Regions from separate parts of the Paenibacillus sp. FSL L8-0494 genome, predicted to be linked through region 3. Evidence: riboswitches for the same ligand, from Rfam matches in the RefSeq annotation. Region 3 holds a riboswitch; each other region holds the start of a gene.

Region 1 (8,339 bases), 4.2 Mb from region 3:
AAATACCATAGAAGCTGCCAGCAGCTGACCGATATTATGTGCAACCCCACCAGCTATACTAATTCCGATCAAGCTTATACTCTTACCTTTGCCACTAATCAGCATCAGCACAAACATAACAACAAAGCTAAAAAGTGAACCAAATAAACTAAACAGCAAGCTTGAGAAGGTACCTAGCAGAAATGCAGTAAGCAGTGTTTTGAGGATGACAAGCAGGAAAGCATCCCGTCCACGTAAAAAGTAAATACAAGTCAAAATCATAATGTTGGCCAGTCCGAGCTTAGCACCCGGCACCAGTCCCATCCCGGATAACGGAATCTGTGCCTCTATTAAACTTAACACTACTGCCACTGCGGCGAAAATCGCAATAATCACTGTTCTTTTTAAAGCTGTTGCAGATTCACTACTGGACATAGGCATCTATATCATCCTCCCCCGACGCACTGGTGATTTCGACTAATACTCTATGCGGTAGACAGACAATCGTCTGTTTGGGCAGGGTAATAAAACCAAAACCTAGGCAAACTTTATCAGCGCAATCGGCATCGTACATTTCAATCCCGTAATCATGCACCTTCAAAATGTTATAGCCGCGTTCCGTGCGGACCTCAATGGTTTGTTCTTCTTTTGTAAGCTTTACCGTTTTAAATAACTCACCGTCCACCGTTACATTGGCTATGAGATTTTTACCGGCCCCACCTTTGTCATCATTGTCCGAAAACCATCTCGGTACGAGAAAAGCGAGCGCAGCAATCAATACGATGGAAATCAGCCACACATCTGCGCGTTTCATAAAAATCTCCCTTATTTTTTAATTAAAATCCAGACTTATTAATTATAACGGTCTACCCTCAATCCTTCAATCAATGTTGGAGTTTATTGTCAGTTTTAGAGAGCTGTTCACAAAATAGGCACGCAAAATAACCCCAGCAGACACAAGCCCTTCGTCTCTGGCATTTTCAGTTGTAGTTTGTAGCGTTTGCAAAAATATCCAACTTACATTTTAGCCCATTTGCACCGAGATCGCCCATCTCCTCTGGTTTACTAGCTTTTCCGGAATAATTCACAATTAACCCAATTTAAGTTACTTTCGAAATCTAAGCGCTCCCTATCGAGGTTTGTTTCTCTCTAGAATCAAATAAACCTTATCTTGGAATTCATTATTATATTTGCCTTTTAAACAATAGTGTGTTATATTTATATGGTATTTGTTTTTCGATATATTGAATATCCCCACCAAGAAGATGTCAGGCCGACTATTATACACATCGGCATTTTGGACAAAGAGGCTTTATGTTTTCTTGCAGTACTCTTCCTTTTTATGAGATTAAATTCGAAATATAGCATTCCGATTCACACTGGCGCGGTCAATGGAGCCGCAAGGGCAAAAGAGAGGTAGGGCTTTTGTCGTATTGGAAGGATTATTCTCGCCACACGGCTGCTGGAAATAACAAGGAATCAAGACACCCGTTACTCACGAACGGCGGGGGATGAATATAACGAGAAAGCATGACGGTACGATCCTTATTCAAGGACTACGTCATGTGTGGAAAAATATAGGCGCCCGATAACCGCTACCTAGCGGATATCGGGCGCTGTCTACGTTCAGGACTTATTTTACATATCGGCTTACAAAAGCTGTTACTACATCTATATACCCCGCCTTATCCGTATCATAAGACAATCCATGCCCCGCTTGCGGCACTATGAGCCTCTCTTTTGGACTCTGGCATGCCTCATACAATTCATTCATCATAGCAAAAGGTACAAAGTTATCCGCATCCCCGTGAATAAAAAGAATCGGAACCTTCGCTTTCCGCACTTGTTTTAATGCAGAGGCTTCACCAAAACCATACCCCGCCTTCAAGCGGGTGATTAGACTTGCACTTTGAACGAAAGGGAAACTTGGCAAACGATACATGCGCCGTAGTTGGTAAGATAATTGTGCTTTTACTGAGGTATAAGCGCAGTCCGCAACAATAGCTTTTACCTGCGGCGGAAGATCTTCCCCTGAGGTCATTAGCACTGTAGCACCGCCCATAGAAACACCGTGAAGCACAATTTGAGCACTAGACCCAGTCTTTTTAATCATGTATTCAATCCATTGCAAATAATCTTTTCGTTCCGGCCAACCAAAACCAATGTAATCCCCTGCGCTATCTCCATGCCCCCTTGCATCGGGAATTAGGATGTTAAAGCCTAAGTTCTCGTAGTAGATTTTGGCGTACGCCCCCATATCCTTTGCTTTACCTGAATAACCGTGGGCTAGAATGGCTGTGCGTCCCGCAGCACGATTAGATTGGAGTAAGAAACCTCTTAGTTTAAGTCCATCTGCAGATACGATCTCAATATTCTCGAAGCTCTGGCGAGAGACCCAATCCTTCCCCTCCCCCCAAGAAGCTCCGGCAACCGGAGGATCAGCCTTCAGATTAGGATTATTACTTAGAAATACCTTTGGTGCTCGTTTAATAGCAATACCATAGAAGAAAAATCCCACATAGATTAGAATCCCTATGATGATTACAGCGCTAATAATGAACCATATCAATTCGCCTTCGCCATCCCCTCTTCATTTCTTTTGCAACACGAGTATACCATCTACTTAGAATGCACCAAACTATCGCAATCATGACATACAAATAGAGCCGCCATCGGGACACCCCCCGAAAGCGACTCTATGTTGTGCTCTACCGTTTATTATTTATTCTTTTTGGAGAACTTGGTTCTCATTAATAATCCGATAAGTGCAAAACCTAAACCTGCTACATAGTAAGGTGCAGGACTTGATTCACCCGTTTTTGGCAATTCCTTCACAGGTGGCTTACCTAATGGGATCGTATCGTCCACTACGATGATTTCATCAGGTGTTGGTGTTGGCGTTGGTGTCACTGCCGGTACCGGGCCTAATGGGATCTCATCATCATCAACAAGTACTTCTGTGCTATTCGACGGTGTTGGTACTGGCGCTGGTGTCGGAGAAGCTACAGGCCCAAGCGGCACAGGATCTTCTGCAAGAACTATAGTGCCAATTACGGATGATGGCGTTGGTGTCGGTAACACCGAAGTCTCTGGTGTCGACGTTGGTGTTACCTCTGGTGTTGGTGTTACCTCTGGCGTTACCGTCGGTGTCGGTGTTGCTTCTGGTGTTACTGTCGGTGTCGGTGTTGCTTCAGGCGTTACCGTCGGTGTCGGTGTTACCTCTGGCGTTACCGTCGGTGTCGGTGTTGCTTCAGGCGTTACCGTCGGTGTCGGTGTTGCTTCTGGTGTTACCGTCGGTGTCGGTGTTGCTTCTGGCGTTGGCGTTGGTGTCGGCGTCACTGTTGGCGTCGGCGTTGGTGTTGGTGTCGGCGTCACTGTTGGCGTCGGCGTTGGTGTCACTGTCGGCGTCGGTGTTGGTGTCACTGTCGGCGTCGGTGTCACTGTTGGCGTCGGCGTTGGTATTGGCGTCGGTGTTGGTGTCGGTGTCGGCGTCGGCGTCACTGTTGGCGTCGGCGTTGGTGTTGGTGTTGGCGTCGGCGTTGGTGTCACTGTCGGCGTCGGTGTTGGTGTCACTGTCGGCGTCGGTGTTGGTGTCACTGTCGGCGTCGGTGTCACTGTTGGCGTCGGCGTTGGTATTGGCGTCGGTGTTGGTGTCGGTGTCGGTGTCGGCGTCGGCGTCACTGTTGGCGTCGGCGTTGGTGTTGGTGTTGGCGTTGGTGTCACTGTCGGCGTCGGTGTTGGTGTCACTGTCGGCGTCGGTGTCACTGTTGGCGTCGGCGTTGGTATTGGCGTCGGTGTTGGTGTCGGCGTCGGTGTCGGTGTCACTGTCGGCGTCGGTGTCGGTGTTGGTGTCGGCGTCACTGTTGGTGTTGACGTAGGCGTTGGCGTCGGTGTTGGCGTCACTGTCGGCGTTGGTGTCGGACATGGTGTTGGTGTTGGCGTCACTGTCGGCGTTGGCGTTGGTGCCACTGTCGGCGTTGGCGTTGGTGTCACTGTTGGCGTTGGCGTTGGTGTCACTGTCGGCGTTGGCGTTGGTGTCACTGTCGGTGTCGGCGTCGGCGTCACTGTTGGCGTCGGCGTTGGTGTCACTGTTGGCGTTGGCGTTGGTGTCACTGTTGGCGTTGGTCCAGGTTCATCACCATCGTATGGATAGTGGTGAAATTCACCACCACCAGTCCCTTTGAGTGAAGCCGCCACTAAAGTACCGTTAATCTGACCATTAATAAAATCAACATGAGCATAGGGGGCAAGTATGCTTCCCATTACACCTATGCCTGCCATATCCAGATACGCAGCTTGGCTAAAGTTAAGCAAAATTTTCTTGCTGTTCAACACGTTATTAGGTAGAAATCCGAAGTTTTTCATTTTTACGTTAGAACCATCAATATTAATAATTGCTGTAGATCCTGAAGGAACATTTATTGTAATTCCATAGGTATTAGAGACGTTATCTCCTGGAACATTAAAAACATTGACCGCAGGATCTGTACCTGTCAGGGTAAGACTGCCATATTGGTACACTGTTGTTCCATTCGCCGGCAATGCTGCAAGTTCTGCTGATTTGTCCTTCAAAGACTGACCTACGGCTGAAAAGTCAATCGTACTCCCCTGTCTTTTTGTACCTCCCTTGAGGAGCGTTACATTCCCTGAAAAATCTCCCCCGTGCACGATATTCCCATAAACAGTACCTCCGTTGAAAGTAAGATTCCCTCCAACAACAAGTGTGTCAGTCAAGGAAACCTCAGCAGCGGTCAACCTATCTCCAACACTATAGTTGGTTAAGTTAACGTTACCTCCAGCAGCAAACCTTCCTTCCGTATCCGAAACCGTTGTTATATCCCCTAGAATAAACACGTTGTAGACCCCTGCAATTCCCAATGTAGAAGAACTACTAGCTCCAGCAACTCCAGCTCCTAATGAGGAAAGCCCACTACCTACCGTCAAAATCCCAGCTAATACAAGCGAGAGTAACGGTCTTATTCTTCTTTTCAAATGGCACACCTCCTAAAACTATGATTTATATTAATCAGAATAATTACCAGAAACTCTAAAGGACCTAACAACAAAAAAGACCGCCAAAAAGAAGTGGAATTCCCTTCTCATGGCAGTCGGACGGTCATTGTGCCTTTAAGACACTTTAGACTCCTGGACTTTGCGTCCCGCCCTTTCAGACGGTTTGCTATTATCATGACTATATATATGTATTACACTGCAAGTCCAGAACTGGTAGCCGAAGCATTCTCTCCAATAACCGTCTATGACTTTTAATACTTTTTGAATTAATAACAGTTTAGCGCCCGACACCCACAATTGTCAATCAATTCCTTTCGATGATCCCCCTCATTATTACCATACAAAAAAAGCGCCTAAAGGCGCTTCGCATAAGGTTTTTCATTAAATTTTAAAGTAACTGTATATAGCCCAATATGGATATCCATAAGGGAACACTCAGAATTAAACCAAAAAACAATCCACGCTGGAGGCTGCCCTCTTTTTCCATCATAATTCTCCTTTATGTGCGTCCGATACATTAATTTTTATTATTACAATTTTAATATAATTTATTCTTCGTTATTTAGTTGTGAATTTAATCACATTGGATAAGCTGTTTAGAAATACCATTGATTATTTTTGGAATATCGGGGTAGAATACGAATATACGTTCCTATTAGAGGTGATGAGATTCATGCATAGAGCAGAAAGCAGGGACAACATGCTGGTGAAATCTTATTTATTGCTTCCGATGATTTTATCAGCTTTCGAACGGGACTCCGCCATTTTATCTACACACTTACGAACACCCGCCCCTTATCTGGAGGTGCTTGGAACAGCTGCTGCAGTAGCTACAACAGATCTAAGGGATGTTCGTGCAGAAATGAGAAGACGGGGAATCAAGGTGTATGAGCAAAACAGACTTAATACGGGAATTGAAGCCAAGTATATATGTCGTGGCTATCACGAACGAATGCTGCTGTTGAATGACATTGTTGCGGCTCAGGCTGCCATCCATATGCGCAGATACCTAGGGCTGGATATTTCCTCTTTTAAGAGTTACGAAGAACAGTATCAGATTAAATAAAGCTGTATAGAAGCCGCTCTACTCTCCCCCCAATCAATTAGTGAACAAAAAAATAGGCCTTACCATGGGAGTTGGCAAGACCTGAGAGAGATATACCACAAAACACTGGGGGGTGTTTGGTGTCTTCAATATATACCTCGAACCTGAAAAAAAGCTGATAGGCACATAAAAATTACATTAAAAATATCATTCGCCGTTCAGAAGTGATCCGAATGCTCCCACAAGCTTAGCCGACCTTTGGCTGGAATTGGATGGCGCAGTGAGTGAACCTCTTCAAGCTTCCAGGCAAAACGTCCTTCGCTATAGTCGCCAAAATCATATTCGTTCCCATTGATCCATTCCCTTAAATCCACCTCTGGAGTAACCACATAACATCCCGCGAGCTGACCTGTAGCAATAATAGCTCCTGTCGGCAAATTATTCGCTGTATAGCCATGTTTCGCCAATACTGATTTGTACGGTTCCTGTTCACAAATCTTTTTGTCAATCCTCATTCCGGCATGGATGCCTAACTCGCCGCGGTAGGCTGTTCTCCATGAACGAGTTTCAAACTCTTTTTCACCAAGAGCAATTAAGGTCGCCCAAGGCTGCCGTATTGTTATACACCGCATGATATTTATCCCCTTTGTTTATGTTGGACGTTTGTCACGGATGCCACGGATCTCGATCTCGCGTTGTGTAATCTTGCTCTCCTTGACTTGATAAATAATCCCAACCGTTTGGTCGATACTCATTTCCATGATTGATCGCCTCTAAAAATAAGAACATTCATTTTTATTATATACAAACAAAAGTTCTAAATATCAATATTATTGACATTCACCTGTAACTCCCCACAATTTAAACAAATAAAATAATTAAAATTGATAAAGGAGAATATAGTTTGTATACTAATCAAGTAGTTAGTGTGCAAACTATATAAAGAGGGGAATTAATTTATGGACAACCCAGGACAGTTATTAATAAGAGTAAGTCTTGAAATGAAAAAAAGCTTAACAAAAAAACTTTTACTTTATAATGTAACAGCTCCTCAATGGGCAGTATTAAAAGATATATCTATTCATTTAGAAGGAACAACTCCAGCTATGATTGCAGAGCGAACTTACTCGGATCGCCCTACAATAACGGGTATACTCGAGCGACTTAAAGCAAAAGGACTTCTGGACATTAGAGATAATCCAAATGATAAACGATCAAATCTTGTATTCATTACAGATTCGGGAATGATAATTAAGAGTCAAATAGAAGTTCTTAGTGACGAAATCATGGATAACGCACTTAAAAATATTTCTGAACAAGAAATGTCCACGTTTATGAACGTGCTTAAAACGATCTATTTAAATATTAGTTAGGGAAGTGAGACTTATGATTCTAATCACAGGGGCAACCGGTAATGTAGGACGTGAAGTGGTTAACGAACTAAGGAAAAGTGAAACACCTTTTAAAATTGCCTCCCATCGAAAAGACAGTGAGTATGTTTATTTTGATTTTGAAAATGCTGATTCTTTTCGTCCAGCGTTAACAGGAGTGAAAAAATTATTTTTACTGCGCCCTCCTCATATAGCTGACGCAAAAAAATATTTCCAACCCCTCATAGATATCGCAAAGGAAGTCGGAGTTGAACACATTGTGTTTCTATCTCTATTGGGCGTAGAGAAAAACCCAATTGTTCCACACCATAAAATTGAAAAAATCATTAAAAAATCAGGAATTCCATATACTTTTTTACGCCCAAGTTTCTTCATGCAAAACTTAATTTCTCAACATGGGGAAGAGCTACGTAAAGAAAAGGAGATCTATGTACCCGCAGGAAAAGGCAAGACTAGCTTTATCGATGTTCGTGATATCGGTACTGTAACAGCTAGAATCCTAACTGAGAATGGTCATGAAAATAAAGGTTACTCGTTAACGGGAACTGAAGCGCTAGATTACTATGAAGTAGCTGAAATTTTATCTGAAGAGCTAGGAGAAACAATCAAATATGTTAATCCATCAGTTCTTCAGTTTAGAGATAAAATGTTAACAAAAGGAATTCAAAAAGAATTTGTGACTGTTATGATTGGAATTTACTTCACTGCAAAAATTGGATTAGCCAAAAAAATCACGCCCGATTTACAAATATTACTTGGTAAAAGACCCATTACATTCAAAGAATTTGCACATGACTATAAGTACGAATTAGTTTAATCATGGTGATTTTTTGGCTAAACCATCAGGAAGCATTTCAGGATACATTGTTACTGCCGCGTGCGAGGGGAATCAATAAAGGTCGTCATAATGG
Region 2 (8,339 bases), 3.6 Mb from region 3:
GCGTGTGCTTTGCACTGGGCGGACATCATGTCATCTGTGTGGATAAGGACGAGGAAAAGATTAAGAAGCTGAAACAGAAGGAATCGCCCATCTATGAGCCGGGAATCGAGGAACTGATTGAACTGAATCTTCGTGAGGAACGGTTATCTTTTTCTGCGGATCTTCAGGATTCGGTGCGCCGTTCAGATATTATCATCCTTGCTGTAGGTACGCCATCACTGCCTAATGGTGAAGCAGACTTAACCTATATTGAGGGTGCAGCCGCTGAAATCGCTAAAGCGATGGAAGGGCACAAAATTATAATGACTAAATCTACAGTTCCAGTAGGGACAAATGAGAAAATCTCCAAAATGATCTCTAGCCATACCCATCATCCTTTTGATATCGTGTCTGCACCTGAGTTTTTACGTGAAGGCTCAGCGATTCGCGATACCCTCCATCCCGACAGAATTGTCATTGGTCTTGATAATCCAGAGCTGGAACCAACTATGCGCGAGCTTCATAAGGGTTTCACAGAAAATGTATTTGTAACAGATATACGCAGTGCTGAAATGATCAAATATGCTTCGAATGCATTTTTGGCCACGAAGATTTCCTTTATTAATGAGATCGCCAATATTTGTGAAAAAGTGGGAGCTGATGTAACCGAGGTAGCACAAGGAATGGGTATGGACCAAAGAATCGGGTCATCCTTCCTGCAGGCTGGCATCGGTTATGGAGGCTCCTGTTTCCCGAAAGACACTAATGCGCTCATTCAAATTGCGGGCAACGTCGATTACGAATTCAAATTATTGAAATCTGTAGTCGAAGTGAATAAGGGACAACGGTTTATGATCATCTCCAAGCTGCATGAATCACTTGGCAGCCTGCGCGGTTCGACGATTGGGATATGGGGGCTTGCCTTTAAGCCTAATACTGATGATGTCCGCGAAGCTCCAGCCAGAGAGATTGTTGAGGCACTGGTGGCTGAGGGGGCAACAGTCAAACTATATGATCCAATCGCAGCTACAAATTTCAGGCAGCAATACGATCATCCGCAGCTTCGCTGGTGCCATCTGCCAGAGGAAGCGGCTGAGGGCAGCGATGCCGTCTGCCTCTTGACCGATTGGAGCCTGCTCAAGGAGATTGATCTGCATCAGCTGGCGAAAAGCATGCGTAATGGGGTATTGATCGATGGACGCAACGTGTATTCCAAGGAGCAAATCGAGGGTACCGGCCTCGTTTATCATTCTGTCGGCCGCCCGCAGATGGGCGGATTGAGCGGTTATTCTGCTAGTGTGGCTGGAGCGGTTTAATCTAAGTTATATTGATTGAACTTGTGATTTTTCTATTTAGGGATGAGCCGTGACTCCAGAGAATGTTTGGACTTCCAGCCGCTGTTGTCTGCAGATTTCCTGATTTTAACCGCTGATAGCGGTAGAAATCCGCAGACAAAGGCGGATGCTATTGCTCCTCCAGTTCCAAAATTCTCTTCCGCCACTTCGTTCCCTTATTTTAAGGTTCTAAGCAATTTATAAAGTTAGGTACTCTGATTATATACCGCAGTAGCAGTAGCATTTGTAGTTGTCATTGTCTCTGTCTCTGTGGTGGCAACTAGTCTTGCTCTTGTAGTTGCAGTTGTTCTTGCAGTTGTTCTTGCAGTTGCAGCTGCCTCCCCCGGAGCAGAAGCAAATCTTTAGAAAAACGTGCTCGCTTCCGGCTGGTACAGCCCGGTGCGCATGGATCATTGTTAAAAAGTAGTTGGTTAGGTTAAGAACGGAAAGGGAATTTGGAACTGTAGAAACGGAGTGTTCGCCTTTATCCTCGGATTTCTACCGCGAGAAGCGGTCCAATCAGGAAATCTGAGGATAACAGCGATCGGAAGTCCAAAATCCCTTGGAGTGGATTCTACCTAACAAAGACATAGCTTTTAATACATTCCATTCAAGGAGGGTTCATTCTATGAAAATGGTACTTCTATCAGGCGGTTCAGGTAAACGGTTATGGCCGTTGTCTAACGACTCACGTTCAAAGCAATTTCTAAAGGTACTTGAAAGCCCTCAAGGTGAACCAGAATCCATGGTACAACGTGTCTGGAGACAGCTGGAGGAAGCAGGGATGGCAGAATCATCTTATCTAGCCACCGGCCGCGGCCAAGTAGAAATGATACAAAGCCAACTGGGAAGTCATGTGCCGATTATCGTTGAACCGGAGCGTCGGGATACTTTTCCGGCTATCGCCTTAACAGCTACCTATCTTTATTCAGTGGCAGGTGTTTCTCCAGCGGAGACGGTAGCAATATTGCCTGTTGACCCTTATGTAGAAGCATCCTTTTTCGATACCATAGCTATGCTTGAGGGGACCATGCTGGAAAGTGGAGCAAATCTGGCACTAATGGGTGTTGTTCCTGAACATGCCTCAGAGAAATACGGATATATTATTCCTACCACTGAAGAGGCGGGGGGGAATGGTTTTATGAAGGTGAGTCACTTTCAAGAGAAACCAGACCGCATACAAGCAGAACAGCTCATCGAGCAAAATGCATTGTGGAATTGCGGAGTGTTTGCCTTCCGTTTAGGGTACTTGTTAGATATTTTGCAGCGTAAAGGGTTGCCTTTAGGATATGAAGAATTGCAGAAGCAGTATAAGCTATTGTCTTCCATCAGCTTTGATTATGAAGTGGTGGAGAAAGAAGAACATATTGTGGTGCAGCCGTATGATGGATTCTGGAAGGATCTTGGAACGTGGAATACGCTGACAGAGGAAATGAGCAGCAAGCATGTAGGAAAAGGTTTTGTGACGGCGGATTCTGAGGGGACTTGCTTGATTAATGAGCTGGACATTCCGATTACGGTAATTGGTGCGAAGGATCTGATCATTGCGGCTAGCCCGGATGGAATTCTAGTTACCCATAAAGCTGAGAGCCCACGGATTAAAGAAGTGCTGAAGACCTTTGAACAGAGACCGATGTACGAGGAACGCCGCTGGGGCCATTACAAAGTTATTGATTATGTGAAATATGATGAAGGCAATGAAGTGCTGACCAAACGGATTTTTATATCCGAGGGGAATAATATCAGCTATCAATTACATCGCAAGCGTAGTGAAATTTGGACAATCGTCAGCGGCGAAGCAAGTATTGTGCTGAATGAGAAAAAACATAATGTGAAGGCTGGGGACGTGGTACGTATACCGGAAGGAACGAAACACGCGATCCTTGCTTTGACGGATGTTGAGTTTATAGAGGTACAGACGGGGTCTGAATTAGTAGAAGAAGATAACATTCGTATTACTTTAGACTGGAATGATATAGAACTACAACAATTCATTTCATAGGTCTAACCTATCTATTTAACCAATTCAAAATTTCTTGAAACAGGTAAATTGACTCAATTATCAAAAAAAGTCATAAAAACACTAAATATATCATTAATTGTCGTCGATACTTACGGTAAGAGAGATTATTTCTCTTAAATTGAAAAGGCAAACCTATCGAAAGGTAGGGACGCAAAGCTATAGGGCCTTCGAAAGAGTGGCAGCCTGGCTACCGAAAGGGAGATTATTTTGAAAGCTTACCGTACGTATCGATTGTTTGGTGCATTTCTGTCACTCGTCCTGTTTCTGACTGCACTTCCGCTTGCTGTTGGAATTTCGCCGTCTATTGTCATAGCTGCTTCAAATTCTGGAACGCCGGTTACCCCAGGTGCCTCACCTGAAGCCGTAAAGCTGCTTAACTATTTTTACTCGATCTCAGGAAAAGGCATTATTGCTGGTCAACATGACTATTTAGAAAGTCCAGATGAAATTAACAATATGCTGAAGGGAACCAGCGGACAATATGCGGCTCTTCACGGTTATGAAATGGGTGCGATCAGTGGTCAGTCCGAAGCAACGATGGCTTGGCAACGTCAAAATGTGGTGAACAGCGCCATCAACTGGAATAAAGCGGGCGGGATCGTAGCTATGACTTTTCATGCTAACCTGCCGGGCACCTCTTATGACTGGGATAATGTGAAAAAAACACTTAGCCAGAGTGAGTTCGATAGTTACGTTACACCGGGTACCAAGCAATATAATAATCTGATCGCTGAGCTTGATAAGGTGGCAGTCTCTTTAAAAAGCTTGCGCGATGCCAATGTTCCGGTGCTTTGGAGACCCTATCATGAAATGAACGGGAACTGGTTCTGGTGGGGGAAGAAAAATAACTTTTCTAAACTATGGAATATAATGTATGACCGTTTTGTTAACGTTCATAAATTAAATAATTTGTTATGGGTATGGAGTCCGAATGCTCCCAATGTTTGGTCAGATCCTTATGCGCTAACTTATCCAGGTGCTGATAAAGTAGATATTCTGGCAGCAGATATATACGAAAATGATTACCAGCAAAAATACTATGACAGCTTGTTGAGTCTAGCCGCAGGCAAACCGATTGCGATCGGGGAGAATGGTGAAATGCCTAATCTGGAGAAGCTTCAGCAATCGCAAAGTAAATGGACGTATATGATGAGCTGGGGAAAAATGCTTTACGAAAATAACAGTGCAGACACAATCAAAACATTTATGAATAGCAACTACACCCTGACCAGAGATAAATTAAATACTGGTCTGGCACCGACACCTAGCGCCGCACCAGCGCCGGCACCTTCCGAAGAAGAGGGGGAGGCAGCAATTCCTCTCGCGAAGGGGCTTGCAGGAGAGTATTACAACAACATGTTATTGTCGGGAGCGGCAACTCTTAACAGAACTGATGCAATAATCGATTTCAATTGGCGGCAAGGCTCGCCGGATGCCGCCCTCGGGATTGATCGTTTCTCCATACGTTGGAGCGGTAAAATTAAGCCGTTATATAATGAGCAATATACATTTTACACTACCTCAGATGATGGTATCCGTGTCTGGGTGAATGGGGAATCCGTGATTGATAGTTGGACTAAGCAAAGTGGTACTGAGCGTAAGGGCACTATAACGCTGAAGGCTGGTCGGCTATACGATATCAAGGTGGAGTATTACGAGAATGAAGGCGATGCGAGAGTCCGCTTGATGTGGGAAAGTGCTAGTCAAGCTAAAGAGACAGTTCCAGCAAGTGCACTTTTTCTTCCGGATGTCTCCTGATTGATGAAAATTAAAGGTCGATCCTTAGTGGCTCTGCGTTATTGCAGAGCTACTAAGCTATAGTCCTCATTAGGTCAGAAGACGATTGTCCGATAACAGGTATGTTTATTTAGCACCTGTAGAGGCAGTACAGCTACCGAAAGGAGGATTTATTTGCGTAAATATTATAAGAAAAACAGATTGTTGTTTACTATGTTACCGGTGTTTATTATTTTTTCCTTGCTGCCTTGGGGAGAGGTTAAGAGTCTTCCGAAGGCTATGAGTGTTTCTTCCTCTTTACCTCCGGTTATACCCAGTAATCCATCGGCTTCTGAAGAGGCTAAGCAACTGCTGAGTAATTTGGTGAATCTACGTGGCAAAGGGATTTTGTCGGGCCAGCATGATTATCTAGAAAGCCCAGATGAACTGGTTCATAAGCTGAAGAATACTTCGGGACAAAATGCCGTTCTACATGGTTATGAATTAGGGGCGATTAATAATCAATCCGAAGGGACGATCGCAGAACAGCGGCAAGCAGTGATAGACAGTGCAATTGAATGGCATCACGAGGGTGGCATTGTAGCCATGACATTCCATCAGAGTTTGCCGGGAACATCTCCAGAATGGTCCAATGTAAACAGAAGTCTCAGTCAAGAGAAATTTAATGCTTATGTTACACCTGGGACAGCTCAGTATAAGAGGCTAATCTCAGATCTAGACGAGGTTGCTGGATATTTGGGACAATTGCGTGATGCCGGAGTTCCAGTCTTATGGCGACCTTACCATGAAATGAATGGCGGTTGGTTTTGGTGGGGGAAAAAGGACAATTTTTCAGAGCTTTGGAGTATTGTCTATGATCGTTTTGTAAACACACACAAGCTAAATAATCTACTGTGGGTATGGAATCCGAATGCGCCGAATGAATGGTCAGATCCTTATGCTGCATATTATCCCGGTGGGGATAAACTCGATGTTCTGGCTGCGGATATCTACAATAACGATTATAAGCAGTCCTACTATGAGGATCTGCTCGCATTGGCCGAGGGTAAACCTATCGGAATCGGGGAGAGCGGACAGCTGCCGAACCCGGATGTATTAACTGAGAAACAAAATAAATGGGTCTATATGATGACCTGGGGAAAATTACTGACAGAAAATAATACGCTACAGTCAATTAAAAGCTTTATGAAAGACTCGTTTATAGTATCGAGAGAGGACTATGTTCTCACAACAGGAGGTCCTTCGATAGCACCCGTAACTCCGGTAACCCTAACGGGTTTAACTGGAGAATACTATAACAATACTGATTTAGAGGGAGAAGCGGTACTTATCCGCGATGACCGTAAGATTGATTTTAATTGGCATGGTGCGTCACCTGCCTCAGGGATAAATGAAGATCACTTTTCTGTACGCTGGAAAGGGAAGCTCAAACCCAAATTCAGTGAGAAATATACAATTTCAGCATCCTCTGATGATGGAGTCCGTGTCTGGATTGACGGAAAGCTGATCATCGACAATTGGAAAAATCAAAGTGCAACCCTTCATAAAGGAAGTATCCCGCTCACAGCTGGAACGCTTTATGATATCCAAATTGAATATTATGAGAATGAAGGAGATGCCAATCTTCGTTTGCTATGGGAGAGTTCCAGCCAGAAGCAGCAGGTAATTCCACAAGGGGCATTGTTCCTTCCTTAATCTAATGAAATGATAGGGTAAGACATTCCGGAAGAAAGAGAGGACCTATGGATGGGAATAACGAGGAGAATATCTAATAGAAAAAATAAGATATCTGCAAACAAACCATTACTGTTATTACTAAAATTCGCCGCATTAACCGTCTTGTTTCTGTTGTCTGTCTCTGTCTTCGGAACGAATAGGACAAACGATTATAAGGTAGGTGCCAATATACCGAGACTATCTGCAGGAACTGATGCTGCAGCAGAAATACCGGATGGTACTGTGATCTGGAATCTGGGACAACATGATGGCTCAGCAGCTGAATTCGCTGCGAGTGGCACTTCTGGCAGCAAGAAGGACTTTAATGTTCCTTCTTCGGTGCTCAAATCATCGGCTCTGCAGAGCTTGCCTGCAGGCTTGAATGGAAAGACCCAGCCGGAATTAACGATCACATATCAGCTAAATAAGATCCCGGAGAATGGGGTCTTATTTAGCGTAGGTATTCTGGATGCGTATAAATCCGTGCCGCAAATGAGTGTGTTCTCCAATCATCAATTGTCGGGGATCATTCAAATTGCAGGCGTTGCTGGCACAGAAAGTGAATATAGCTTTCAAAAGACCTATGAATTATATATTCCCAAGGAGCAATTGAAGATAGGAACGAACGAATTGAAGCTGCAAACGGTTCGCTGTTTATATTGCAGTGACAAAGAAGACGAATATTCCTGGTGGACTTGGGATAATCTCCGTTTAGAGTCTCTTAACGCTCCAATTTCTGAGCCTATCCATGGCAGCTACACATTGACCGGAACAGTAGTGAATAATAAGCAATTTTATTTCGATGAAGGTGCAGTTACGCACTTGCCTTATGTTATCAAATGGCTAGGTATGGCTTATAGCGGCAATGTGATGCGAACCAGCTGTGCCAGCGATGTTGGGCGGTCCTGCTCGGATATGATGGAATATTACAAGGTGTTGCAGGATTACAACATGCAGGCGGTTGCTCTGTATTTGCATACTGGTGATATTAAGCTTAAGGCAGACGGATCGTTGCCCGCTGATGCAGAGAAAAAGCTGACGGATTATTTTGAGCAATATAGCCCCTATTTTCAATATTATGAGGTAGATAATGAGCCAGGATTATTCAATCGTTCTAAGGCAGTTAACTTGGCGATTGCGGACTGGCTAAATAAAAAGGGCAAGCAAATCGCGCCCCATTTACAAACTGTTGCTCCGGGCTGGGCGTATTGGCCGAGTTACAGTGAGGATTCCTGCGGTAATCAGAAGGGAACTGGGAAGGAATGTGGAGATCCGGATGGCTGGGAACGTGATCCAGAGCAACGTATGGAGCTGGAGAAGGTTACGGATTTGACCAATGGACATTCCTACGGGGACTCTTATATTTTTAGTAATGGAGGAAGCTTTACTGAGAATTTGAAGACCTTCACTGGCGCAGACAATGGACTCGGCAAAAAAATGCTGACCACTGAATTTGGTACTTCGGACAGTCATGTGGATGCCTATCAATACGGGGCAACGGAGCGGACAGCGGCTGTATTCGACCGGATCATGCGTGCGCATATTGGTTA
Region 3 (8,339 bases):
ACGGATATGATGAAAGCTCAGGTGGACATGAATGAACTGCTGGAACGAGTCTACCGTAAATTTTCTGTACGTGCCAAAGAGCGCGATATCCATCTTCACTTGCAGCAACAGAGCGATATTGCTGTTCTGAAGGCAGCGGATGAGGATAAACTGGAACAAGTCCTAACCAATTTACTCGATAATGCTTTCCGCCACACACAGGGTGGCAAAAAAATCACAGTTCATACAGGAACTTGTGTATTAGAAGGTCGTCGTTATCTTGAGATTAAAATTCAGGATGAAGGGGTGGGAATTCCACCAGAGGATCTGCCGTATATATTCGACCGCTTCTACAAAGCTGATAAGGCGCGTGTACGGGGAGAATCAGGTGGAACAGGACTTGGGCTTGCGATTGTTAAAAATATTGTAGAGTCGCATCACGGGACCATCTCCGCTTCAAGCAAACTAGGCGAAAGTACAACCTTTACGCTAAGACTTCCTGTCGAAAAACAGTAATTCCAAACACAATGTGTGATAGCGCCTCTGACAGCAGAGGTGCTTTTTGTTGAAACAAACACATTAATCTTGTTCATCGTGGAACATATCTTGTAGGTTTTGCTTGGGAGGGCATAGAATGATTTTATCTTTAGACCAAGGTACTACCAGCTCACGAGCCATATTGTTCGATACGGAGGCTAAATGGGTCTCACAAGGTCAATATGATGTTAAGCAATCCTTCCCCCATCCAGGCTGGGTAGAGCATGACCCTGAGCAAATCTGGGAGTCACAGCTCGCAGCGGCAAGAGACGCGATTGCGCGGGGTGGCATAGCGGTTGAGGAGATCTCTGCCATCGGAATAACCAATCAGAGAGAAACGGCTTTAATCTGGGATAAAACAACGGGCAAACCGATATACCCTGCGATCGTGTGGCAGGACAGGCGTACTGCAGAGCAATGTGAAGAACTTAAAAGTAAAGGGCTGGAGCAAGTTATTGCGAGCAAGACGGGCCTTGTTGTAGATGCTTATTTCTCAGCTACCAAAATCTCCTGGATACTGGATCACGTGGATGGTGCCCGAGAGCGGGCGAATCGAGGGGAGCTTCTGGCAGGTACGATCGACAGCTGGCTAATTTGGAGACTTACTTGCGGAGCTGTACATGCGACTGATGTTACCAATGCCTCACGTACGATGCTGTTCAATCTTCATGAACGGTGCTGGGATGAAGAGCTAATGCAAGAGCTTCGTATTCCGCGTACCATTCTGCCAGAAGTAAGAATGTCTGGCGGCGAATTTGGAATAGCAGACAAACAGTGGTTTGGGGCGGATATTCCAATTCGCTCTGTACTTGGAGATCAACAGGCTGCATTGTTTGGACATACTTGTCTAGAACCCGGCAGTGCCAAAAACACCTATGGTACAGGCTGCTTTATTCTAATGAACACAGGCACAGAAGCTGTAGCCTCCAGCCATGGCTTGTTGACCACTGTAGCTTGGGGTATGGGAGATGAACTCTATTATGCTCTCGAGGGCAGTGTGTTCGTGGCCGGAGCGGCCGTTCAGTGGCTGCAGGAGGGGCTTGGTCTTATAGAGGAGCCATCAGGCTCAGAAGATAAAGCACGGGAAGTAGAGGACAGTGAAGGGGTTATCGTTGTGCCTGCGTTTACCGGACTGGGGGCACCCTATTGGGATATGTATGCCCGTGGAGCCATATTTGGCCTTACTAGAGGCACTACCTCAGGACATCTGGTACGAGCTACATTGGAGTCCTTAGCCTTTCAATCTAGAGATGTAATAGGAGCTATGGAAAAAGACGCAGGCATGCCATTGACCGGCCTTCGTGTGGATGGCGGAGCTGTGCGTAACGATTTGCTGATGCAATTCCAGTCTGATATCCTGGGCAGTGAGGTTACTAGAACCACATATGCGGAGACAACAGCGCTAGGTGCAGCGCTTCTGGCCGGATTAACGTCCGGAGTCTGGACACGTGCCCAGCTAGAGAGCTTCAACAAGGCTGAGTGGGTCTTCTCGCCTGAGATGGGTATAACTGAGCGGGAAGGTCGTTACAACGCCTGGAAGGACGCTGTAGCGCGTACCATGGGTTGGGAGAAGCATGAAGGATATCAGTGATAAAGGGGCTGTATATGTCTATGATTAACGGAACCGAATCTGATCTGCCGGGCGGACTATCTAAGCCGGCGCTTCGAGCCCTGCATGGGGCTGGATATGTTCAGCTTCAACAATTCAGCAAGCTTACGGAGGCAGAGCTTCTGCAGCTACATGGATTGGGGCCAAAGGCGATCGTTCTACTGCGGAGTGCTCTTGCGGAAAAGGGGCTCACCTTTGCAAGTAAGTCCTGATGTTGCGTTCATATTTATAACAAAAAGCGACAAGCTTAGGTGAATCCCTAGCTTGCCGCTTTTTGTTATATAGCTCCTAATATTCAATAACAAATGCTACATTTTGCCAACCGGCGCCCACTGTCCAGAACAGGACTTTATCACCACGTTCGATCTTTCCAGTAGTTACAGCTTTATGTAGAGCAATAAATGGGCTGCTGGTAGAGGTATATCCGAATTCATCCCCTATGTATACCGCTACATTGCGATCAATACCGACTTTCTCACACATCTCTAAGATATTAGGCAATGAAAACTGTGAGAAGCAGGCTGCTTTAATGGCTTCAGGCGCGATATTGTTGTTAGATAGTAGAGTACGAATAGACTCAGAAGCAGCATCTATGCAAATGGAATCATCAAAAGGAATAAACTTCACATTAAACTCTCCAGCCGCTACACCTTGTTTACCCAGTTTAGCCAGGCCTGCGCACGGGAACTTGGAATTATCGCAAACACAAGGATTCGTTTGGTAGATAGAGTCAATGAAACCGACTACATCCTCAGCTTGTTCAAGAATGACTGCCGCCGCTGCATCACCGAAGTTAGCGTAGTAGACTGGATCATTCTTATCGGCATGAGGGGTTACATAATCGGAGCCGATTATCAACGCTCGTTTAATCCTAGGATTCGCTTGCATCTGACGGCTAACCTGTTCCACTGAAGCCGTCATACCCGCACAATTAGCATTGCTGTCAATGCAGATTGTATGGGATGCGCCTTTGATCAAACGGTGAATCATTAATGAGTTGGTAGGAAAGATATACTCAGGAGTTTGACTTGCATAGGCAATAAGGTCGATATCGGCACCTGTGAGACCACTTTTCTCCAGAACATTCCGGGCAGCCTCAAAAGCCATCGTAAGGGAATTCTCATCCGCATCCTTAATACTATACCGTGTAATACGACCTAATGCGGATAATAGACCTCGAATATCAATGCCTTTTTCGTCAAAATGCTTAATGAAAAAGTCGTTACCAACTATATTGCTGGGATGATAGATATCAATGCCTTTAATACGAATTCCGGTCATAATACGCCTCCAGGAAAGCAGTAAAATGTGGCCTACATATTAAGATTAAAAGATCTAGACTGTAACCGCAGAAATGATCTCGATGTTATCGAGTCCAGCTTTACGGCCAAGACGGGAAAGCTGCATTTTGAGGATCGGGTTATTTTCAAGCGTTAGATTTACTTTTACAAACCCATCATTCTTAAACATTACAAAGCAGCTTTCTAAAAGAGGTACCACATCTGGTGCAGTTACATTTAGCTTTCTGCAGTCGATTTTTAGTTCATAGTCAGCTGGAGTAATTGGATTGATAGTTTGTTGATAAGCTTGAATAGATTTTAGACCATCTTCTTCAGAAAATGTTCCATCCAACTCAATGTTAATAACCTTATTTGCAGTGTCTGTCTTCAAAATGAAACTTCCCATGCCTAAATCTCTCCCATAGATTGAATTTGTCCAAAACAGTTCGACTGCAATATCCAGCCCTTTATATATCCACTTAGCTGTTTTATAAAAGTCAAAATTCGACACTATACAGCAAGTATTGGGATATTCCGACTCTATTATAGGCATATTTTTCAAGTGCATGCAATAATAAAGTCGAATTTTGTATATTGTTGTCGAACTGTTGGGTTATTGGATTTCTTCTATGGTTGCAAGCAGGATATTAAAAGCTGTGATGATTCTAGGTGCCCCTATAACGGGTACTAAGTGTAATAGAATACCTTTAAGCTGTTCTACGGTGACTCCAACACGAAGGGCCATGACATAATGAACACCCAGCTGTTCGAATTGACCCATTGAAATTAAAGATGAAATGACTGCAATTTCCTTCCAGTCAGGGGCTATAGTATTACGTTGAAAAATATCGCCATAGGCATTCCCCATAATAAATTCAGCCAAGTCAGGGAAGTGGTCTTTAATTGGAGCTAGTGCTTTTGCGCCATAGTCTCCTGATAGATTCGTGAAGTGGTTGAGACCACTGTTGATATTTTCCTTCATGGTTAGCCTCCTAGTTTAGGTTCAAAGTACGGTGTGCAGTCGGAGGGACTTCATCACGGTCTGTTAGTAGTTCAATAACGGCAACATGGTTTAGAGCTACCGCATCTTTAATTGCAGCTGTGAATTCATCCGCAGTCTCACATTTGTAGCCTTTAGCACCTAGAGATTCAGCGAATTTCACGGCGTCCATTGGTACTTCATATAGAGTTCCATCGATACGACCTGTGGTTTTCTCCATACCCTTAAGAGCCATATCTAGTTGCTTATTATTAACCACGATAAAGATGACAGGGATATCTTTGCAGACAGCGGTGTTAATCTCAGCGCCGAGCATCATGAAACAACCATCACCTGTAATGCAGAGGACAGTTTCTTCAGGAGCTGCAACTTTTGCACCAATAGCCATGCCGATCGAATTACCCATGCAAGCAAAATAAGCATCAAAAACAAAGCTGCCCGGTTTCTTAACCTTGTACCATTTTGCAGCGTGGAATCCATGGCTTCCATCATCAACGAAAATTGAATTATTATAAGGGATCAAATCACTTAAAGTGCTCATTACTGAAGCCAGTGAAAGATTCTTGAGGGTTGGAAGCTCTTCTGAATAATCAGCATTGGCCAAAGCCTCACGTTTGGTGATTGTGCTTGGGTCAATATGATTTAGGCAGTGCACCAAATTATCGCGCAGGTCCCCAGTGACCGGTATCGTTTTGGACAATAGGATTTTTCCGACAAAGGTTGGATCAATATCAAATTGAATTAAAGTTGCTGGATGATTCTCCCGTTTAAGATTACAGATGGTCATATCACTTAAACGTGATCCAAGCACTATAAACAGATCGCTTTTATTCAATAAATCATCCCCGTGGGTCGAACCGCCAACGCCAATAGGACCATGATAGAGCGGGTGATCCCAGACTATAGCCCCTTTTCCACCAGGAGATGTTACTACAGGAATATTAAAAGTTTCTGCGAGTTGAACAAGCTCTTTATGTGCTCCGGAGCGGTTAATTCCTTTACCCGCAATAATCAAAGGATTCTTAGCAGCTTGAATAGCATCGATGACTCTATCGATATTAGCTTGACTAATTAGAGACTCTCTTTCAGGGATTACAATATTGCATTCTTCCAATACTTCAGTTTGTACATCAAAAGGAATACAAAGATGAACAGGACCCCGTTTGGTGAGGGCCACAGAAATCGCATGATTAAAAATAGTACCAAAGTGATCCCCACGTTCAACCAATTTACTGAACAAGGTGGCAGGTCTGAACATATCAGCTAAATCAGCCAGAAAAGAGGTGGAGTCCTGACATTGAGGAATTCCAAGCTCTGTAATGGATTGGTGGCCGGTAATAAATAGGACAGGTAGGTTGTTAGCTTTCGCATGTGCTGCTGCTGTAAGCAGGTTAGTTCCCCCAGGACCCGAAGTACCAAATGCTACGCCTAGGTTACCTGTTTTCAGCGCATACCCTGCTGCTTCGAATCCGGAGCTTGCTTCATGTCTGCCGGGAATAAATTCAATACCGTAATCGACCATCTTTAGAACTATTGGACAAATCGATTTGCCAATGATCCCAAAAGAATGGGTGACTCCTAGGTTACGTAGTGCTTCCGCCATGTAATCTGCGACTGTCTTCAAAAGAAACACCTCACAAGTTTTTTGATATATATTAGTTATTAATCTACCGAATAGATACGATAGATCAATATACTCAAAAAGTAAAAACCTGTGCTCTATAGTAAGCACAGGTTGGTGGCATAAGGCGCCGCTAAGACTGAACAATAGTTCAGCCGTCCTGGTTCCTCTGCAACCTGGCAATCATGGCCTCAAACGAAAAAATGAGGCTGTAGATCCATGGTTTTGCGTCATCCTCTTTCGAGGATTTTGCCAATATTAATTTATAGTTGATAAGAATAATTTTCCTTTACAATATATTCCTCATTAATTTTTGTCAACATAATCCGCTAAAAAAACTCGAAATTTGACGAAAGTCTTGTCCAAGAGATGAAGTTTTGCCTCGCGAAAAAAACTGCCACCTAAGACTCAGCTTAGGTGGCAGTTGATAGTTTTGAACTAGAATTTAAAGATATGAATGGTTTTTTGCAGATTAAATACGGCCTGGGTCATTTTTTCCGTTTCTTCTGCAACAGACTGCAGGGCATTAATCTGTTCATTCATAGCCGCCGATACCTCTTCAGTGCCTGCAGCGGTTTCTTCGGTGATTGCTGAGATATTCTCAATTGCACTGGAAATTTTCAAGGCACTTTCTAGCATAAGATCACTCTCCGCAGAGAATGAAGAGATTTGCTCGGTAATGTACTGCACGCTTTGTACAATTTGTGCGAAAATATGGGCAGATTGAGTGATCATTTCATTCTGAACCTGCACAACCTCTTCATTGATGGCGATATTATCGATGGCTTGTTTAATATCTGACTCAATGCTGCGGACCAAACCGAATACTTCTTTTGTGGAAGCCGTAGATTCCTCAGCAAGCTTGCGAACCTCTTGAGCGACAACGGCAAAACCCCGACCATGCTCTCCGGCACGAGCAGCTTCGATGGAGGCATTGAGTGACAGCAGGTTGGTCTGCTCAGCGATCTCTGTGATGGTCTTGGTGATCATCGTAATCCCGCGGGCATTTTGTGAGAGAGCTTCAATAGTATCAGCCACTTTTTGTGTAGCCTCTATGTTTTTACGCATGCCTTCAGCCTGTGTATCTACGGATTGGCGCCCTTGCTCAACAAGTTCTAAGGTATGTATTGAACGTCTGTTCATTTCTTTGGTGGAGTTCGTATAATTGGATACTTTGGTCTCAATGTCTTTAATGGATTCTGTCATATCAGCGATATCCGTAGATATTTCATTTGCACCAAGAGCGAGCTCGGTAGAAGAAGAGGCTACTTGTGCCATAACAATTTTCAGGTTCTGGTTCTTATCTTCGATTCCGCGGCTTGCATCCATTACTTGACGGGTGATCTGCGATGCATCGGTCAGAATCTTCTTGAGCTTATCAATCATTGTGTTAAAGGAGCGGCTTACGTCACCCATTGAACCATTTTCGTCCGCTCTGCTAGTGAAATCCCCCTTCGAAATACTGTGAGATACATTAGCAATATCATCAAAAGATGATGTAAGCGTTCTCTCCACGAAGCGAGCAACAGGTAAAGTCAGACCTGCAAGAACAACTACTAGTATAATTCCTACGAGAAATTGACCTAGAATCATTAACGTAACTAAGACAGGAATAGCAAACAGTGCGGCAACGAGGTAACATCCGGCAACAATTCTTTGTTTTAACGGAAGTTTGTGCATCCAGCTCATTGGTAAAATGTCCCCCTTATTAAATTTTATGTAATGGTGTTATTATAGGGGATTTATAGGTCATTGGTCTATAGAGAAGTGTCATAAATCTTCTTTAAGTAGTAGATATTTAGAATTCATGTCAAAATTCCTCATATATTGTGGAAATTGTTTTAATAGCAGACTTTACCATCCCTACTAGTTCGGTAGGAGCTAAAACAATAACTGAAGGAGAAAAAGAGAGTACGATACGACAGGCAGATTCTATAGTATTAAACTCGGCCTCTACGTTCATCCACCCAGTATTAGCAGAGGGTTCTACTAAAGTTATAGTTACATATCTTTCACGTTGTAATTCTTTAAGAATAGACTCATTCACCTTTAATTTCACTACATATTTTGGCAGAGCTGCTTTAAAAGCTAAAGTCGACTGTTCCCAGTAGCTTTTTAAATCAAAAGTCTCAGGTCTGACAAATGATTCATTAGTTGCTTCAGCTTGTATTAATCTTGACACGCGAAAAGTCCGCATTTCACCCTCGGTTCGTGCCACTACATACCAAACTCCACGTTTTGCGACTAACCCAAGAGGTTCAATAAAACGTTCCTTCGTCTCGTCATTCCGTGGGTAAGTGATCTTTACTTTAC
Region 4 (8,339 bases), 2.3 Mb from region 3:
ACGGAGGCGTTCGTGTTAATACATTGAAAATTTCAGTGGAGAAATTGCAAGCTCTTTCCACTTTAGAGCTGGAACCCATTCCGTGGTGTCCAACCGGATTCTATACAGAGGATGGGGCCAGACCAGGTAAACATCCACATTATCACGCGGGATTGTATTACATTCAAGAGCCAAGCGCTATGGCACCTGTGGAACTGCTTGATGTACAGCCAGGAGATCGTGTCCTTGATTTATGCGCTGCACCTGGGGGCAAATCCACACAGATTTCTGCCAAGCTCTCAGGAGAAGGCTTGTTGGTTACCAATGATCTTCATCCAGAACGCACGAAAGCCTTAGCCAAAAATCTAGAGCTGTATGGGGTGCGCAACGGTATCGTATTAAACGAAAGTCCAGATCATATTGCAGCGGCATTCCCGCTTTATTTTGACAAAATCTTGATTGATGCTCCATGCTCAGGTGAAGGGATGTTCCGTAAAGACGAAGACATGGTGAAGCAGTGGGATTCAGGTACACCTGCCAAATATGCTGCCATGCAGCGGGATATTTTACGTTCTGCTGCAACAGCGTTGGCACCGGGAGGTACACTTGTCTATTCCACCTGTACATTTGCTACAGAAGAAAATGAGGAAATTATAGCGGAGTTTATTTCTGAACATCCACAGTTTTCGGTGATTACAGTTGGAGGTACTGGCTCGTTTGCTCCAGGTTTTGGAGAATTATCAGGGACGGCAAGACTATGGCCGCATAAAGTAAAAGGTGAAGGACATTTCATGGCTGTGCTGCAGCATGTAGGGCCAAAGGTATCTGCGGAGGAACGTGATCAAGCCGAAGTTAAGTTGAGCGCAGTTACACGGAATACGAATAAAAAAGGCACTGCTCATATTAAATCCGCAAACAAACCAGAAGCCAGACGAGGGAAAGAAGGTAAGTTCTCTAATAAATCTGCTGCTGGCGCTGAACGTGGCCGTCAAGGTTCAGGAGAAGAGCAAGCATTGGCTGCATATGGAGATTTTATAAAAGATCAGCTTGGCTGGGAGCCAAAAGGGTATCCGATTTTCTTCGGTGATCATCTGTACATCTCCCCACTACCTAAGGAAAGATTAAATGGATTAAAGGCGATTCGTCCAGGATGGTATGTAGGACATGTCCGTAACGGCAGATTTATCCCAGGACATCCAATGGCTACCGCGTTACACCCTGAAGAGAGCTGCCGAAGTGTCTCACTTTCCAGTACGAGTAATGAAGCTATTTCCTATCTTAAAGGAGAGACATTGTTGATTAGTCAAGAACGTCTCTCTATTAAAATAGGAACTACCCAAAAAGGATACGTACTGGTCTGCATAGATGGTTATAGTGCAGGCTGGGGGAAGTGGCAGGACGGTGTGCTCAAGAATGAATATCCCGCAGGCTGGAGGTGGATGTAAGAATGAGCCTATCAGGGAAAACTGCAAAAAAGCAGCGTTTAGATAAAGTATTGTCCCATATGGGGGTAGGATCACGCAGCGATATTCGTAAACAAGCCAAGCAAGGTTTAATTACCGTGAATGGTGCAGTCGTCAAGGATAGTGGATTTCATGTAGACCCTTATCACGATAAAATTGTGGTTGGCGGCGAGCTTGTTACCTATCGTGAATTTATTTATCTTATGATGAATAAGCCACCGGGAGTTCTGTCGGCAACAGAGGACAAGCGGGATCGGACCGTTCTGGATCTTTTAAAGCAGGAATATGTACAGTTTGAACCTTTTCCTGTAGGAAGGTTAGATAAGGACACAGTAGGGCTGCTTCTGCTCACCAATGATGGAAAGCTTGCCCACGAACTACTATCGCCACGCAAGCATGTCCCTAAGACTTATGAAGCTACAGTTGAGGGAGACGTAGATGCAGACGATGTAGCGGCTTTTGCGGCAGGTGTCGAGCTGGAAGATGGATATGTTACTTTACCTGCACAGCTAACTATATTGGGAAGAGAACGCGGCAGTAAAGTAATCTCACATATTTCGCTGATCATCACAGAAGGGAAGTTTCACCAGGTGAAGCGAATGTTCCAAGCTGTCGGCAAAAAAGTCACTTTTCTGAAACGAGTATCTATGGGAGAATTGAGGCTGGACGAAAGTCTGCCAATGGGAGCTAGCCGGGAACTTACGCTAGAGGAACTGGCACTCTTAAGTACAGAAGCACCAGAACAATAATATATAGAAAAAGAAAGACAAGGATGGTGGGAGTATGAGATACAAACTGATTGCACTAGATGTGGATGGTACACTGTTGAATGATGATCACCACTTGAGCACTGAGAATAAAGAAGCCATTGCTGAGGTTACACGTCTTGGCGGGCAGATCGTGTTATGTACCGGCCGCAGTCCGCAGAACTCGATTCCTTTTATGGAGGAAATGGGGTTGTCTGGTTATGTGCTGGGTCATAACGGAGCTGCTACGGTTCGTGTGAAAGATCGGGAAGTGCTGCATCAATACGGTATGGATGCTCGTGGTCTTGACCCTTATATTGATTATTGTAGAAAGCATGATATTCATTATGATGTGAATACGGCTTTTGATATGTATGTAGATAATGTAGAAAACCTGACCAAAGAAGCCAATTATATGTATGAACACTTCCGTATCGTGCCGGCTACACTGCCAGCATGGGAAGATTTCCGTGAACCGGTTGTTAAGTTTACTGTATTTACACAACCAGAAATCCTTGACGAAGCTGAACGTGAATGGCGTACTTGGACCCATGAGTACAATATTTTGCGCAGTGGTGAATTTTTCGTTGATTTGATGCATCCGGAAGCCTCCAAGGGCAACGCCTTAAAGAATCTGGCTGTGAAGCTGGGAATTCCGCAAGAGGAAGTTCTTTCGATCGGTAATTATTTTAATGATATTTCTATGCTTACATACGCGGGTATGGGCGTTGCGATGGATAATTCTCCGGTTGAGGTCAAAGCGGCAGCGAATGCTGTAACGGGGTCTAACAACGAGCATGGTGTGCGAGATGCGCTGGTTAAATATTGTTTATCTTAATAATGGAAAGCATAAAGCGGACTTGAGTCCGTTCTATGCTTTTTTTGTTGTGAAGGAAATAAAAGAGATACATAAACAGAATTGATTCTATTAAAAATAATCCGCCCCTAGATTAACTTCCTGTATTAAAGTTTAATTTCCTCGTTCCGGCTAGGATCGCTATATTTATAGATACCAGGGTTCAGTTCGATTTTTTCGTCGAAAGGGATATCTTTGTAGCTATCAATATTAGTTCCTGTAGATATCATGCCCTTAGGTGTAATTTCAGGCACAACTTCTTTGCCATTAATCCGTAACGTAGTTTGGTTAACGCTTTTGAAGCCAGAAGATTTGGATGTTGATTCCACAATCAAATTTCCCCCCTCAGTATAGTAAGTGAATTCAATTTTTAACCCATCGACATCAAGTGAAGTGAACTGCTTTTCTTCTTTAGGTTTGTTTATAGTGATCCAATTCTTAGTAGTATCACGTTTCTCAATGACAGCATCCTTTAATATAAGTTTCATTGGAACATCGGACCAGTCGTTATACCATTCCGGAGATTCGAATTGAAATAAATGCTGGTAGCTTTCGGAATGATCTCCCTTCAAATTCCAACCCCCAGTGATTGTTTGATCACCTATAACCAACTGAGCGGTATTATAGTGGACAATTCCTTTTTTAAGCGAATCATTTTCATCTATTAGAATTTGGATATCCAAAGGGGTAACCACTAGCTGATCTAAGGTCATACCGGTCTTTTCTTGAAATTCAGGACTGTTATACAGTTTCTTAGTGTAAATCGCCTCACTTGCTTTTTTTCCATCTGCGTTAAAATCGAACTTCCACGTACCTGAAAATCGTTTCGCTTCTTCAATGTAACTAAAATGAAGACTAGCTTCCTTCCAATCTGATTCAGTTATATTAAAGACCTGTTCAATAAATAAATCCGATCCTTCGTTAGGCATGATGGTTGGAATTGCTTCATTCTCTTGACCACCAGTACTAACTACCAAATGTGGGTTACCCCGTCCTAAGTCAGATGGTGATGCAGCGACTTTGTAACGGATAATGGTTTGATTGGAAACATGTCGAACGGATTCGATTTGAATGCTTGGATATTGCTTAACTCCAGTATTGATAGTATCCCCTGCTTGATGATTAGATTGTAAGGGAATATTCCGATCACTGTAAAAAATGAGATTCCGTGCTTCAAACCTGTAGTCCTTTTTATCATCCTTTAATGTATCAGGTGTCTCATATACTCCAATGAGTTTCTGGCTTTCAGGATCGTATTCTAAATAACCGTATACCTTTGCCTTGGCACTGGATTCACTAGTCATGATGTTTTCCTCTGTAGCAAATCCAGTATATTTGGATAGATCAGATTTAGTATCAAGTGATAACAGCATTTTCATTTTTTCTCCATCAGTTACAACACCGTTCAAATTCATTGTTACTCCTGAAATGGAAGTTTGAAGATTATACTGTTGACCGATGCCGTTATTTAATGCATTGCTCACACTTCGACCACCAATTTTATCCCAATTAATCGTCATACTAGCGAATACAGGAATGGTTACAAGTAAGAGGCAAGAGAAGACAATACTGATAGGAATAAGCTTTTTATTAGACCTAGGAGTATTCTGGGAGGCATGCAGATTTCTTTGACGTGTATAAGCTTCTTGTTCTATGGCAGTCCACATCAAATCATAATCCGGTCGGGGAATATGTTTATCTTTTTCAATATAGAGACTCATTACTATTCAGCTCCTTTAGTTGGGTTCCACCCATTCTATTTAGTATTTTAAGTCCCTTGTTCAGTCTGGATTTTACAGTTCCTTCGGGTATGCTCATAACTTTAGAAATCTCGGGTACAGTCAATTCGTTTATAAAACGAAGGACTACTACCATTCTGATTTTGTCAGGAAGCTGACTGTATAACCCTTGTAATTCTTTTTTAGTTTCCTGTCGATCCAAACGTTTTTCTACAGGGTTTGATTCCTCAGACCTGGATAGTAAATAATTACGTACTTCTTTCATCCACCCCGTCTTACGCCTTTTGATCACACTGCTGCACTCATTCGAAGCAATTCGTAAAATCCAAGCTTTCAAGTTTCTTATCTTCGACTTATCCGCTAAGATAACTTTTACAAATACCTCTTGGGAAATATCCTCCGCATCTGCCTGATTTTTCATTAAGTAGTAACAAAAATAATATACTTGTTCTTTATAGAGCTCGAAAATTTCCCGGTCACTCATTTTGCTGCACCCCCTGTCTCTGCTGTTCTCATTAATAAGACTTATAAGCGTATGTAATCGTTCATTTTTCATTTTGATTGTAGTATTTCTTCTGAGTATCATAGCGAATTCGAATGGAAGATAAGTCGTTTACAGGTAATTATAACCATGATAAAATTAGCGGTGGGACATGCGTCCCTAATCTATTAAAACTAATTGAATGTCCGCGTTAAAGGTAAAATCATCGAAAGATGATGACACAAAGCCATGGGTCTAAAGCCTTTCGACAGAAGGAAATGATCGCCAGGCCGCCATAGGGATGTCTTATGAAGCATAAAGGATAGCTCTAAGAATATGTAGTCTATTTTGAGCTCTTTTATTATTTCGACCTATACGGCGTTACATTATCGCAAGGGGCCGAAAGGGGAAGTACATGAACAGTTTTTTCAAAACAATAGGTACTAGTTTGGCAGTAGGTGCTTTATTGCTGTCCGGAACGATCGGATGGATGTCTAATCCTGGAGTAGTGTCTGCAGCTACCTCAACAGCAGTAACCGCGGATCAGATGATCAGCAAAGTAACGGCAGCCTCCAAAGCAATAAAGAATTTCCATCTGGATGTGACCAAAAAACAGGATATTCAAAGCGGCGGGGTGCGTATCAGCAACACCAACACTCTGAAGCTGGATATCAGCCGTCTGCCGAATTTTGCCGCAGCAGGTACTGTCGCTAGCAGTCTTTTAGAAACATCTTACAGCTTGTATGCCAACGATAAGGAGTTTTACTATCTTGTAGACGGAAGTGAGCTTATCGATGAATCTGAAGACGATTCTTCAGGTTACGACGATGACGGGGAGCCGATCGATCCTGATGCACAGTATTGGCTTGGACTGGAGAAAACGGAATGGGATGCCTTTTACTCTAAAGGCCAATACGATCCTGTTTCCATGCTTGATTCGGTAAAAAGTTATAAAAAATCCATGAAAGTCAGCACTGCTGGCGCACAAACGGTCTTACAATTCACTGTAACCGATCCGACAGCAGCTAAGGGGATAATCAAACTCTATGACCAGGAGAACCTCTGGGATGGTGAGACAGTTCAACCCAAAAGCGTAACGTGGAAATTATTCGTCAATACTAAGACCTGGCAAACGGAAAAGCTGACAGTCGATCTGAGTTATGTGCTGGTAAGTGATGGAGCAAAAGATACATACACCACGAAAATTGAAGCTAAATACTCCAAGAATAATAAAGGTACAGCCATTGTAAAACCGGCCGAACTAGAATAATAAGGACGATTCATATCGAGCAAAAAGCGCTGTTCCGCTGAACAGTGCTTTTTGCTGTATTCAACAGCAGTTGTTTATTAGTTGACAAGAATAAATCATTGCTGTAATTTATATGTATGCGCATGTATATAATATTTTGTTTAAATATAATTTAATGAAAGTTGGGAAAAAGATGATAGCACTAGACACAACATTAACTTTTCGCAGAGGACTGACATTAAAAAATCGAGTGGTTATGGCTCCAATGACCACGCGAATGAGCTTTTATGACGGTGTAGTAACACAAGATGAATTGAAATACTATTCACTAAGAACGGGCGAAGTAGGTGCGGTCATCACTGCGGCAGCAAATGTACAAGAGGGTGGAAAAGGATGGGAAGGTGAACTTAGTGTTTCCTCCGATCAATTTATTCCTAGCCTTAGCCGATTAGCATCTACTATTAAACGAAATGGAACAAAAGCTATTTTACAACTATTCCATGCAGGAAGAATGACAGATTCAAAAATACTACGTGGCGTACAACCCGTTTCCTCCAGCGCCATTGCTGCCGAACGTCCGAATGCAGAAATTCCAAGAGCATTAACAGAAGATGAAATTTTCGGTGTAATTGAGGATTTTAAAAAAGCGACTCAACGAGCTATTCAAGCTGGATTTGACGGGGTAGAAATTCATGGAGCAAACACATATTTAGTCCAACAGTTCTTCTCTCCACACTCCAACCGTCGTGATGATCAATGGGGCGGAAGCTTAGAGAAAAGATTTAATTTCATTAACCAATTAGTGGATGCGGTTATTGCTGTCGTTGACAATTCAAAGGTTAAGGATTTTATTGTCGGTTATCGTTTTTCTCCAGAAGAATATGAAGAGCCTGGAATTAAAATCACCGATACCTTTTATCTCATTGATAAATTAGCTGATAAAAAGCTAGATTATCTGCATATTTCATTAGGGGATTTTAAGAAAGTATCTGCATCAGAAGATTTTAAAGAAAAATCAATCCTGCAATATGTACATGAGAAAATCAATGGCCGTGTACCTTTAATTGGGGTCGGAGATATCCGTACCAAACAGGACGCAGAGGACACGTTGACAAATGCTGAATTAGTAGCAGTAGGACGTTCTCTTATCATTGATCCTCATTGGACAAGTAAAGTGCTGGAGGGTAATGAAGATATCATCAGAAGAGTACTTGCTGATCAAGATAGAGAAGAACTCGTAGTAGAGAATGGTATTCTAGAATTCCTTAAATTAATGATGCCTGATCGTTTACGCTAAACCCAAACACAGTTTTGAGCGCTAAATCTATAACGTTCCGCGGTAATTCCGCGGAACGTTATTTTTCTGTAACGACTCTATTCCCTCTTTAAGATTGTTGTCGTATGTTTCAACATTCGATTCATGAGATTTCGCCGTTCTGTTTTTATGTCGGTGTCGCTTTTCTTTAATGCGTCGCGGATGGGGATGATCTCTGTAATTTTCCTGCCGCTTTTTATTCTTCGATCTACACAAGTCGGGATGTAACCTACGTTAGTTATACTCGTGTGTCCTTTTTCATCCTTCTTTATTTTAAGCGTAAGAATGATACCGCTTTGTGTATAAGGAATATTCATTAGTTTAGTCGAAACAAAATTCCCCAATGAGTAAATAACGAATTGTTTTTTTCCACGAAGCGCTAACGGTTGTAGAACATGTGGGTGAGACCCCAGTATGATGTCGGCGCCATTTTTAAAGAAGAGATTGACCAGCTCTTTTTGCCTCTTGTTTGGAGTGTAACGGTATTCGCTTCCGAAATGCAGATAAAGCA

What was found. Region 3 has a riboswitch for cyclic di-GMP ahead of NYE35_RS21695 (thiamine pyrophosphate-binding protein). Riboswitches for the same ligand answer to the same signal wherever they lie in the genome.
Region 1: it holds a riboswitch for cyclic di-GMP, as region 3 does, so the genes downstream of both, NYE35_RS02770 (choice-of-anchor A family protein) here and NYE35_RS21695 (thiamine pyrophosphate-binding protein) in region 3, are expected to answer to the same signal.
Region 2: it holds a riboswitch for cyclic di-GMP, as region 3 does, so the genes downstream of both, NYE35_RS05050 (glycosyl hydrolase) here and NYE35_RS21695 (thiamine pyrophosphate-binding protein) in region 3, are expected to answer to the same signal.
Region 4: it holds a riboswitch for cyclic di-GMP, as region 3 does, so the genes downstream of both, NYE35_RS10825 (DUF6612 family protein) here and NYE35_RS21695 (thiamine pyrophosphate-binding protein) in region 3, are expected to answer to the same signal.

Annotation. Positions count from the first base shown of each region.
Region 1 is NZ_JBBOPQ010000001.1:594,449-602,787, reverse strand. It holds gene NYE35_RS02785 (Gx transporter family protein) at 1-420, opposite strand, end outside; gene NYE35_RS02780 (NusG domain II-containing protein) at 404-793, opposite strand; gene NYE35_RS02775 (alpha/beta hydrolase) at 1,613-2,548, opposite strand; gene NYE35_RS02770 (choice-of-anchor A family protein) at 2,698-4,971, opposite strand; cyclic di-GMP riboswitch class I at 5,080-5,170, opposite strand; gene NYE35_RS02765 (hypothetical protein) at 5,666-6,058, shown strand; gene NYE35_RS02760 (ASCH domain-containing protein) at 6,256-6,669, opposite strand; gene NYE35_RS02755 (MarR family winged helix-turn-helix transcriptional regulator) at 6,997-7,410, shown strand; gene NYE35_RS02750 (SDR family oxidoreductase) at 7,424-8,245, shown strand.
Region 2 is NZ_JBBOPQ010000001.1:1,139,940-1,148,278, forward strand. It holds gene NYE35_RS05040 (UDP-glucose dehydrogenase family protein) at 1-1,295, shown strand, start outside; gene NYE35_RS05045 (sugar phosphate nucleotidyltransferase) at 1,942-3,315, shown strand; cyclic di-GMP riboswitch class I at 3,452-3,531, shown strand; gene NYE35_RS05050 (glycosyl hydrolase) at 3,544-5,094, shown strand; gene NYE35_RS05055 (glycosyl hydrolase) at 5,248-6,768, shown strand; gene NYE35_RS05060 (discoidin domain-containing protein) at 6,820-8,339, shown strand, end outside.
Region 3 is NZ_JBBOPQ010000001.1:4,764,200-4,772,538, reverse strand. It holds gene NYE35_RS21725 (ATP-binding protein) at 1-495, shown strand, start outside; gene glpK (glycerol kinase GlpK) at 614-2,107, shown strand; gene NYE35_RS21715 (DNA-binding protein) at 2,122-2,337, shown strand; gene NYE35_RS21710 (ketoacyl-ACP synthase III) at 2,414-3,406, opposite strand; gene NYE35_RS21705 (hypothetical protein) at 3,461-3,811, opposite strand; gene NYE35_RS21700 (carboxymuconolactone decarboxylase family protein) at 4,019-4,387, opposite strand; gene NYE35_RS21695 (thiamine pyrophosphate-binding protein) at 4,398-6,038, opposite strand; cyclic di-GMP riboswitch class I at 6,194-6,290, opposite strand; gene NYE35_RS21690 (methyl-accepting chemotaxis protein) at 6,465-7,715, opposite strand; gene NYE35_RS21685 (helix-turn-helix transcriptional regulator) at 7,837-8,339, opposite strand, start outside.
Region 4 is NZ_JBBOPQ010000001.1:2,424,225-2,432,563, forward strand. It holds gene NYE35_RS10800 (RsmB/NOP family class I SAM-dependent RNA methyltransferase) at 1-1,424, shown strand, start outside; gene NYE35_RS10805 (pseudouridine synthase) at 1,427-2,191, shown strand; gene NYE35_RS10810 (Cof-type HAD-IIB family hydrolase) at 2,226-3,026, shown strand; gene NYE35_RS10815 (DUF4179 domain-containing protein) at 3,152-4,765, opposite strand; gene NYE35_RS10820 (RNA polymerase sigma factor) at 4,749-5,267, opposite strand; cyclic di-GMP riboswitch class I at 5,471-5,562, shown strand; gene NYE35_RS10825 (DUF6612 family protein) at 5,680-6,534, shown strand; gene NYE35_RS10830 (NADH-dependent flavin oxidoreductase) at 6,647-7,810, shown strand; gene NYE35_RS10835 (CapA family protein) at 7,888-8,339, opposite strand, start outside.